Regions from separate parts of the Bacillus salitolerans genome, predicted to be linked through region 2. Evidence: a T-box and tRNA genes for the amino acid it is inferred to sense, from the RefSeq annotation. Region 2 holds a T-box; the other holds one or more tRNA genes.

Region 1 (3,378 bases), on a different contig from region 2:
CACCATGCTTGCGATCTAAGTCCCAAGCACTTCCAATTCCGATATATGAATTTAATAGAAGGGGTTGATATTGCGTTAATACTCCAACTGTTTCAATCCCAGAATTTGTACAATTGCTCAGTGAGAAATCAATAATACGATATTTCCCACCAAATGGAACCGCAGGCTTAGCTAAATTCTTAGTGAGTGTACTAAGACGACTTCCCTTACCACCTGCTAAAAGCATGGCAACACATCTTCTCTGAATCATTGCAATAATCTCCCCTCTCGGAAATAAGTAGAAATAGTATTGTATTTAATATGCATAGAGAGATGCATACATGACATAACTGAAAAAAACGAAATATTTAGTTTTCATTAATCATTTTTTGTGCGAAGGTGCGAAATATAATTTGTTTAATAGGAAAGATTCATTCATGTAAAAAACGAAGAAATCCGAGTAATTATAACTATTCAAGTCGGCATTTTTATTTCCTTGTAAAAAAAATCGCGCGAAAGACACTTTCGTATGACAGCTTTTTACAAGAATAGAGGAAGGATATCATATAAAAAAGAATGTAGGCGAAACATGTAGAAGGTCATTACGAGGGGAATGGAAATTTGGTAATTAACGAAAAAAACAAGTCCCATTTTTGCAATAGGAGGCCTTTCTGTGCTAAAAGTCATTACTACTAAACCAAATAAAATACTACTAGAGGGTTACTGAAGGCGTTCAAGTTTATACTATTTCAACTGGCAGTATTTCTCAAAGGGACCACGGGCGAGTTCCAGTATTTGTCAAATGGTTGAAATGTGGTGAAAAATGGTTGAAATAATGTCACGAATGGTTGGAATCAGGTGGGAAAAAGTTGAAATAATGTCTCGAATGGTTGGAATCAGGAAAAAATCGTTGTATTAAGTGCAGATATCTATACTTTTCTTGATTGTTAAGGAGCTGACCCAATCATAATCAATTAGTTATTACTATTTCTCCTTATGTGCTGGTCTGGTTGGAGAACTAAAACATTTTGAATCATGGGCCTGTATCTTATTGAAAGCTTAGATACTACTTTCGGATTATATTACTAAAATAGAAAAAGCTCTGCATATTTGCAGAGCTTTAAGAGATGACCCATACGGGATTCGAACCCGTGTTACCGCCGTGAAAGGGCGGTGTCTTAACCGCTTGACCAATGGGCCGTTATATAAACATTTATGGCGGAGAAGGAGGGATTTGAACCCTCGCGCCGCGTTAACGACCTACACCCTTAGCAGGGGCGCCTCTTCAGCCACTTGAGTACTTCCCCATATTTGGCTCCACCAGTAGGATTCGAACCTACGACCCTTCGGTTAACAGCCGAATGCTCTACCGCTGAGCTATGGTGGAATGATTATAAAAAATTATATGGTGGGCCTAAATGGACTCGAACCATCGACCTCACGCTTATCAGGCGTGCGCTCTAACCAGCTGAGCTATAGGCCCTAAAGTTAGTAAGGTATAATGGAGCGGGTGATGAGAATCGAACTCACGACATCAGCTTGGAAGGCTGAGGTTTTACCATTAAACTACACCCGCATATGGCTGGGCTAGCTGGATTCGAACCAACGCATGACGGAGTCAAAGTCCGTTGCCTTACCGCTTGGCTATAGCCCATTAATCAAAAGACAGTAAAAATTATAGTTTAAAGTTCATTACATGTAAAGTTATAATGGGGCGACCGAAGGGAATCGAACCCTCGAATGTCGGAACCACAATCCGATGCGTTAACCACTTCGCCACGATCGCCATTGTTATATATAATGGTGGAGGGGGACAGATTCGAACTGCCGAACCCAGAGGGAGCGGATTTACAGTCCGCCGCGTTTAGCCACTTCGCTACCCCTCCATATGTTAAAGAAACAAAATAGTTTAAAGTAAATGGTGCCGGCTATAGGATTTGAACCCACGACCTACTGATTACAAGTCAGTTGCTCTACCAACTGAGCTAAGCCGGCGTATATTGGATGTCTTATTAATTGAATAATTGATAGTACTTGTCGTCCCAATTTCAGATAGTTAAAACAAGAAGAGACTCGATTGGTACGCTGACGCATATCCTTCGAAGCCAATTCCGACGTGCTCACCAACTGAGCTATGCCGGCAAATTAATAGAAATGGTGGCTCGGGACGGAATCGAACCGCCGACACAAGGATTTTCAGTCCTTTGCTCTACCGACTGAGCTACCGAGCCATAATAGTGGCGGTCCCGACGGGAATCGAACCCGCGATCTCCTGCGTGACAGGCAGGCATGTTAACCGCTACACCACGGGACCACTTTGGTTGCGGGGGCAGGATTTGAACCTACGACCTTCGGGTTATGAGCCCGACGAGCTACCAGACTGCTCCACCCCGCGACAATAGAAATTATTCAGTTTTCACTGTGCCATTTAAAGAATATGGCGGAGGAAGAGGGATTCGAACCCCCGCGGGCTGTTACACCCCTGTCGGTTTTCAAGACCGATCCCTTCAGCCGGACTTGGGTATTCCTCCGTATAGTAAATGGTGGACCTTGTAGGACTCGAACCTACGACCGGACGGTTATGAGCCGTCTGCTCTAACCAGCTGAGCTAAAGGTCCTTATTTAGCTCTATATAAATCCTTTTTTAAGGATAGCGGCGGAGGGGATCGAACCCCCGACCTCACGGGTATGAACCGTACGCTCTAGCCAGCTGAGCTACACCGCCATATTAGTATTTTTTAAGTTTTTTGAACAGAAGTATAATATATCATATCATCACTTGAGTAGGCAATATGAATTTACTTCCAATTTGCTAATGATAGTTCAATTATAACTTAAAGTGGAGCCTAGCGGGATCGAACCGCTGACCTCCTGCGTGCAAGGCAGGCGCTCTCCCAGCTGAGCTAAGGCCCCATATTATATTTAATGGTCGGGAAGACAGGATTTGAACCTGCGACCCCCTGGTCCCAAACCAGGTGCTCTACCAAGCTGAGCCACTTCCCGAAAATAATGGCGCGCCCGAGAGGAGTCGAACCCCTAACCTTTTGATCCGTAGTCAAACGCTCTATCCAATTGAGCTACGGGCGCTAAATGGTGCCGAGGACCGGAATCGAACCGGTACGGTAGTCACCTACCGCAGGATTTTAAGTCCTGTGCGTCTGCCAGTTCCGCCACCCCGGCGATATAAATATATGGTGCGGATGAAGGGAGTCGAACCCCCACGCCGTAAGGCGCCAGATCCTAAGTCTGGTGCGTCTGCCAATTCCGCCACATCCGCGTACTAAGAAGAAATACTAATTATTATAAATGGTGGAGGATGACGGGATCGAACCGCCGACCCCCTGCTTGTAAGGCAGGTGCTCTCCCAGCTGAGCTAATCCTCCAAAAGTATATGATAAA
Region 2 (3,378 bases):
AAATTTAAAGTTATTGAAGATCGTGTTATCCCGTGGGGAAATGAAACAGTGGAATTTAACATATTCGGAAAGGCTAATCCGACAGCTTCTGACCGTGGAAGTGCACAAATCAATGAAAAGATTGGACCGCCACAAGTAGACCGTTTCTTTCACTATGAAAGCGGGGAAAGGGTGATGCTCTTTTATCATCCTTACCTGAACTATGACCATTACCTAGTTGATTTTGATTTACTTAATCAAGTCAGTGAAGATAAATACATCGAAATGGCCCTATCATTAGACCAAGGCTATACAATAGATGAGATAAATACCATGATACCTGATAGTGTGGATGTAACCTGGTACCGAGTAAATAGCTATTCACAATCACAATTAGATTTGTTTAAAGATGGTGAGAACAGGCCTGATCTTGCTCAAACGGTATATGGGTTTGATGCTTATTTTGATAGCACATTCAAAGAATCCAAAAGAACAGAAGAAGACTTTGTTGAGGATGTGAAAAGACTGAAGGATAGTAAATATAATAATTTTTTCACTTTTTATGTAAAAGATGTTTTATATGATGCGATCCAAGAAAATAAAGAAGATGGATTGATCATTGGCATAGTTGTAACTGGAACTAAGGATGAATTACAGGTATTAAACGGTTTACCTTTCATTAAAGGGGCTGTTCTTGGAGCGACGGTAGATAAATATTAGGGGAGTTTTAAGTAATTTCCCTATTGACATGAAGTATCGATTGACATATAATCCAAATTAATAATTTTTATAAACGTTTTATAAGCGTCGATAAGGACATGATTCAAGCTGTTATTTCTTTACCAGAGACAGGGCCTATGGCTGAAAGCCCTGAAGAAATAAGTTTGAATTACCACCTTTGAGCTATTATGGGGAATATTTTAGTATCCATAATCGGGTAATCCGTTATCTTTTTGAGCGTAGAGCATTTTAGCTTTACGGAATTAGGGTGGAAACACGACCGCACTCGTCCCTTGCTTGGGATGGGTGCGTTTTTTATTTTCACATTTATACTTTTGGGCAATGATAAGGACATGAATCTTACTTCACTTTCTTGACAGAGAACGGGGCCCCGGCTGAAAGCCCTGAAGAAAAAGTCAAGATTTACCACCTTTGAGCTATTATGGGGAACATTTTAGTATCCATAATCGGGTAATCCGTTATCTTTTTGAGCGTAAAGCACGTTGCTTTACGGAATTAGGGTGGCACCACGACCGCACTCGTCCCTTTCCTAGGGATGAGTGCGTTTTTTATTTTCACATTTATATTTTTTTGCAATGATAAGGACATGAATCTTACTTCACTTTCTTGACAGAGAACAGGGCCTATGGCTGAAAGCCCTGAAGAAAAGGTTAAGATTTACCACCTTTGAGCTATTATGGGGAATTTCTTAGTATCCATAATCGGGTAATCCGTTATCTTTTTGAGCGTAAAGCAGTTTTACTTTACGGAATTAGGGTGGCACCACGACCGCACTCGTCCCTTACTTGGGATGAGTGCGTTTTTTTTTACAAAAAAACTTAGGAGGAATGTAACATGTCAATTGAATTAGAAGCAGCAAAGAGAAATCACAGGAAATTAGGTCAAGAGCTAGAATTGTTTGTATCGATGGAGGAAGCACCAGGAATGCCATTTTTCTTACCAAAAGGGATGATAGTAAGGAATGAGCTTGAGAATTTTTGGAGAAGTGAACATCAAAAAGCTGGTTATCAAGAAATAAAAACTCCAATCATGATGAAACAAGAGCTTTGGGAAAAATCCGGACATTCGGATCATTACCACGAAAATATGTACTTTTCGGATGTAGATGACCAACGCTATGCGATTAAACCAATGAATTGCCCAGGTGCCGTTCTTATATTCAATAGTAAACGCAGAAGTTATCGTGAGCTTCCAATCCGCTATGGTGAGTTAGGGCTAGTTCATAGACATGAACTTTCTGGATCATTAAGTGGACTATTACGTGTACGCTCATTCACTCAAGATGATGCTCATTTATTTGTAAGTGAAGATCAAATCGAAGAAGAGTTAAGTAAAGTGTTGGACTTAATCAATAAATTCTATTCGAAATTTGGCTTTAGCTACAAAATTGAACTTTCAACAAGACCTGACGATTTTATGGGTGCAGCTGAATTGTGGGATGTAGCAGAGAATGCCTTAGAGTCAGTTTTAAATAAAAAGGGACTTGATTATCAAGTAAATCCGGGTGACGGTGCCTTTTACGGACCAAAAATTGATTTCCATATTCTCGATTCATTAAATCGCAGTTGGCAATGCGGAACAGTTCAACTTGATTTTCAAATGCCAGAAAAATTTGACTGTAGTTATATTGGCGAAGATAACAAACCTAAACGTCCAATTATGATCCACCGTGCCATTTATGGGTCAATCGAGCGATTTATGGCAATATTAATTGAGCATTATGCTGGGGAATTCCCACTTTGGCTCTCACCCGTTCAAGTGAAAATTTTGCCTATTTCTGATGCACACTTACAATACGCCCACCAAGTCAAGTCACAGTTGGAACAAATGGGATACAGATCAGAGATTGATGATAGAGTAGAAAAGATAGGACTTAAGATTAGAGAAGCCGAAATGCAGAAGATCCCATTTATGATGGTAGTTGGTGATAAAGAAATGGAAAACAATCAAGTTGCATTACGAAAACGGAAGGATGGAAACCTGGGAGCAGTGAGTGTAGCGGCTGCAGGTGAAATCCTTAAGGAAAACTAACAAATTCTGAATCCTAATGGAATAGTCCCACTAGGATTCCCTTTTTTGTGATGTGACTTTTCGATATATTCAATGCATGTACAAAACAACTATTCTCTTAATGCCCTCTTAGTTAACCAATAGATTAATCAGGACAACACCAGCTACACTGACTCCAAAGCTTAAAAATACATTTTTGCTTAGTTTCATTAATAGTAGGCATAGAATACTTGCCACTAGGTAGATTGGATTGATGACAAATTCTTTGTTTTGTAAGAATAATGAAGGAAAGATAAGCCCTGCTAAAATACCAATAGGAATAAAGGACAAACCATTTTTCATTCGACTGGAAAAAAAATCGCTAGGAACGCGAAGTAAAGTTCTACGAGTTATATACGTAACGACGGACATTAAAAAAAACAATAATAAGGTTTCTGTAACACCCAATTTATTTACGCTCCTTTTTCTTCAGTTATTGCTAACGCTTCTCTCGGTTGTTCTTTATCTTCTTTTGAAACGAATCCTATTAAGAAGGCAACAATACCAGTAATTAATAAGTTTAAACCATTAGGTAAGAGTAATGTAAGAAGAATAGCTAATCCCCCGCAGACAATGAAAACGATGACCTTTTTCAGTGAAGTGAGCTGA

Evidence for each region. A T-box is a leader RNA that pairs with one kind of tRNA and senses whether it is charged. The one in region 2 lies ahead of thrS (threonine--tRNA ligase), so its partner is inferred to be a tRNA-Thr.
Region 1: it encodes a tRNA-Thr, which carries the amino acid that the T-box ahead of thrS (threonine--tRNA ligase) is inferred to sense. The anticodon was not compared.

What each region holds. Positions count from the first base shown of each region.
Region 1 covers NZ_JBHUEM010000054.1:1,306-4,683, reverse strand. The annotation lists gene ACFSCX_RS22015 (glucose-1-phosphate adenylyltransferase) at 1-250, opposite strand, end outside; tRNA gene ACFSCX_RS22010 (tRNA-Glu) at 1,108-1,179, opposite strand; tRNA gene ACFSCX_RS22005 (tRNA-Ser) at 1,196-1,286, opposite strand; tRNA gene ACFSCX_RS22000 (tRNA-Asn) at 1,292-1,366, opposite strand; tRNA gene ACFSCX_RS21995 (tRNA-Ile) at 1,386-1,462, opposite strand; tRNA gene ACFSCX_RS21990 (tRNA-Gly) at 1,482-1,555, opposite strand; tRNA gene ACFSCX_RS21985 (tRNA-Gln) at 1,559-1,633, opposite strand; tRNA gene ACFSCX_RS21980 (tRNA-His) at 1,690-1,765, opposite strand; tRNA gene ACFSCX_RS21975 (tRNA-Tyr) at 1,781-1,865, opposite strand; tRNA gene ACFSCX_RS21970 (tRNA-Thr) at 1,899-1,974, opposite strand; tRNA gene ACFSCX_RS21965 (tRNA-Phe) at 2,135-2,210, opposite strand; tRNA gene ACFSCX_RS21960 (tRNA-Asp) at 2,218-2,293, opposite strand; tRNA gene ACFSCX_RS21955 (tRNA-Met) at 2,298-2,374, opposite strand; tRNA gene ACFSCX_RS21950 (tRNA-Ser) at 2,418-2,510, opposite strand; tRNA gene ACFSCX_RS21945 (tRNA-Ile) at 2,521-2,597, opposite strand; tRNA gene ACFSCX_RS21940 (tRNA-Met) at 2,631-2,704, opposite strand; tRNA gene ACFSCX_RS21935 (tRNA-Ala) at 2,820-2,892, opposite strand; tRNA gene ACFSCX_RS21930 (tRNA-Pro) at 2,906-2,982, opposite strand; tRNA gene ACFSCX_RS21925 (tRNA-Arg) at 2,990-3,066, opposite strand; tRNA gene ACFSCX_RS21920 (tRNA-Leu) at 3,071-3,159, opposite strand; tRNA gene ACFSCX_RS21915 (tRNA-Leu) at 3,172-3,256, opposite strand; tRNA gene ACFSCX_RS21910 (tRNA-Val) at 3,287-3,362, opposite strand.
Region 2 covers NZ_JBHUEM010000057.1:32,428-35,805, forward strand. The annotation lists gene ACFSCX_RS25065 (anti sigma factor C-terminal domain-containing protein) at 1-699, shown strand, start outside; T-box leader at 778-996, shown strand; T-box leader at 1,033-1,249, shown strand; T-box leader at 1,287-1,505, shown strand; gene thrS (threonine--tRNA ligase) at 1,555-2,751, shown strand; gene ACFSCX_RS25075 (AzlD domain-containing protein) at 2,860-3,177, opposite strand; gene ACFSCX_RS25080 (AzlC family ABC transporter permease) at 3,183-3,378, opposite strand, start outside.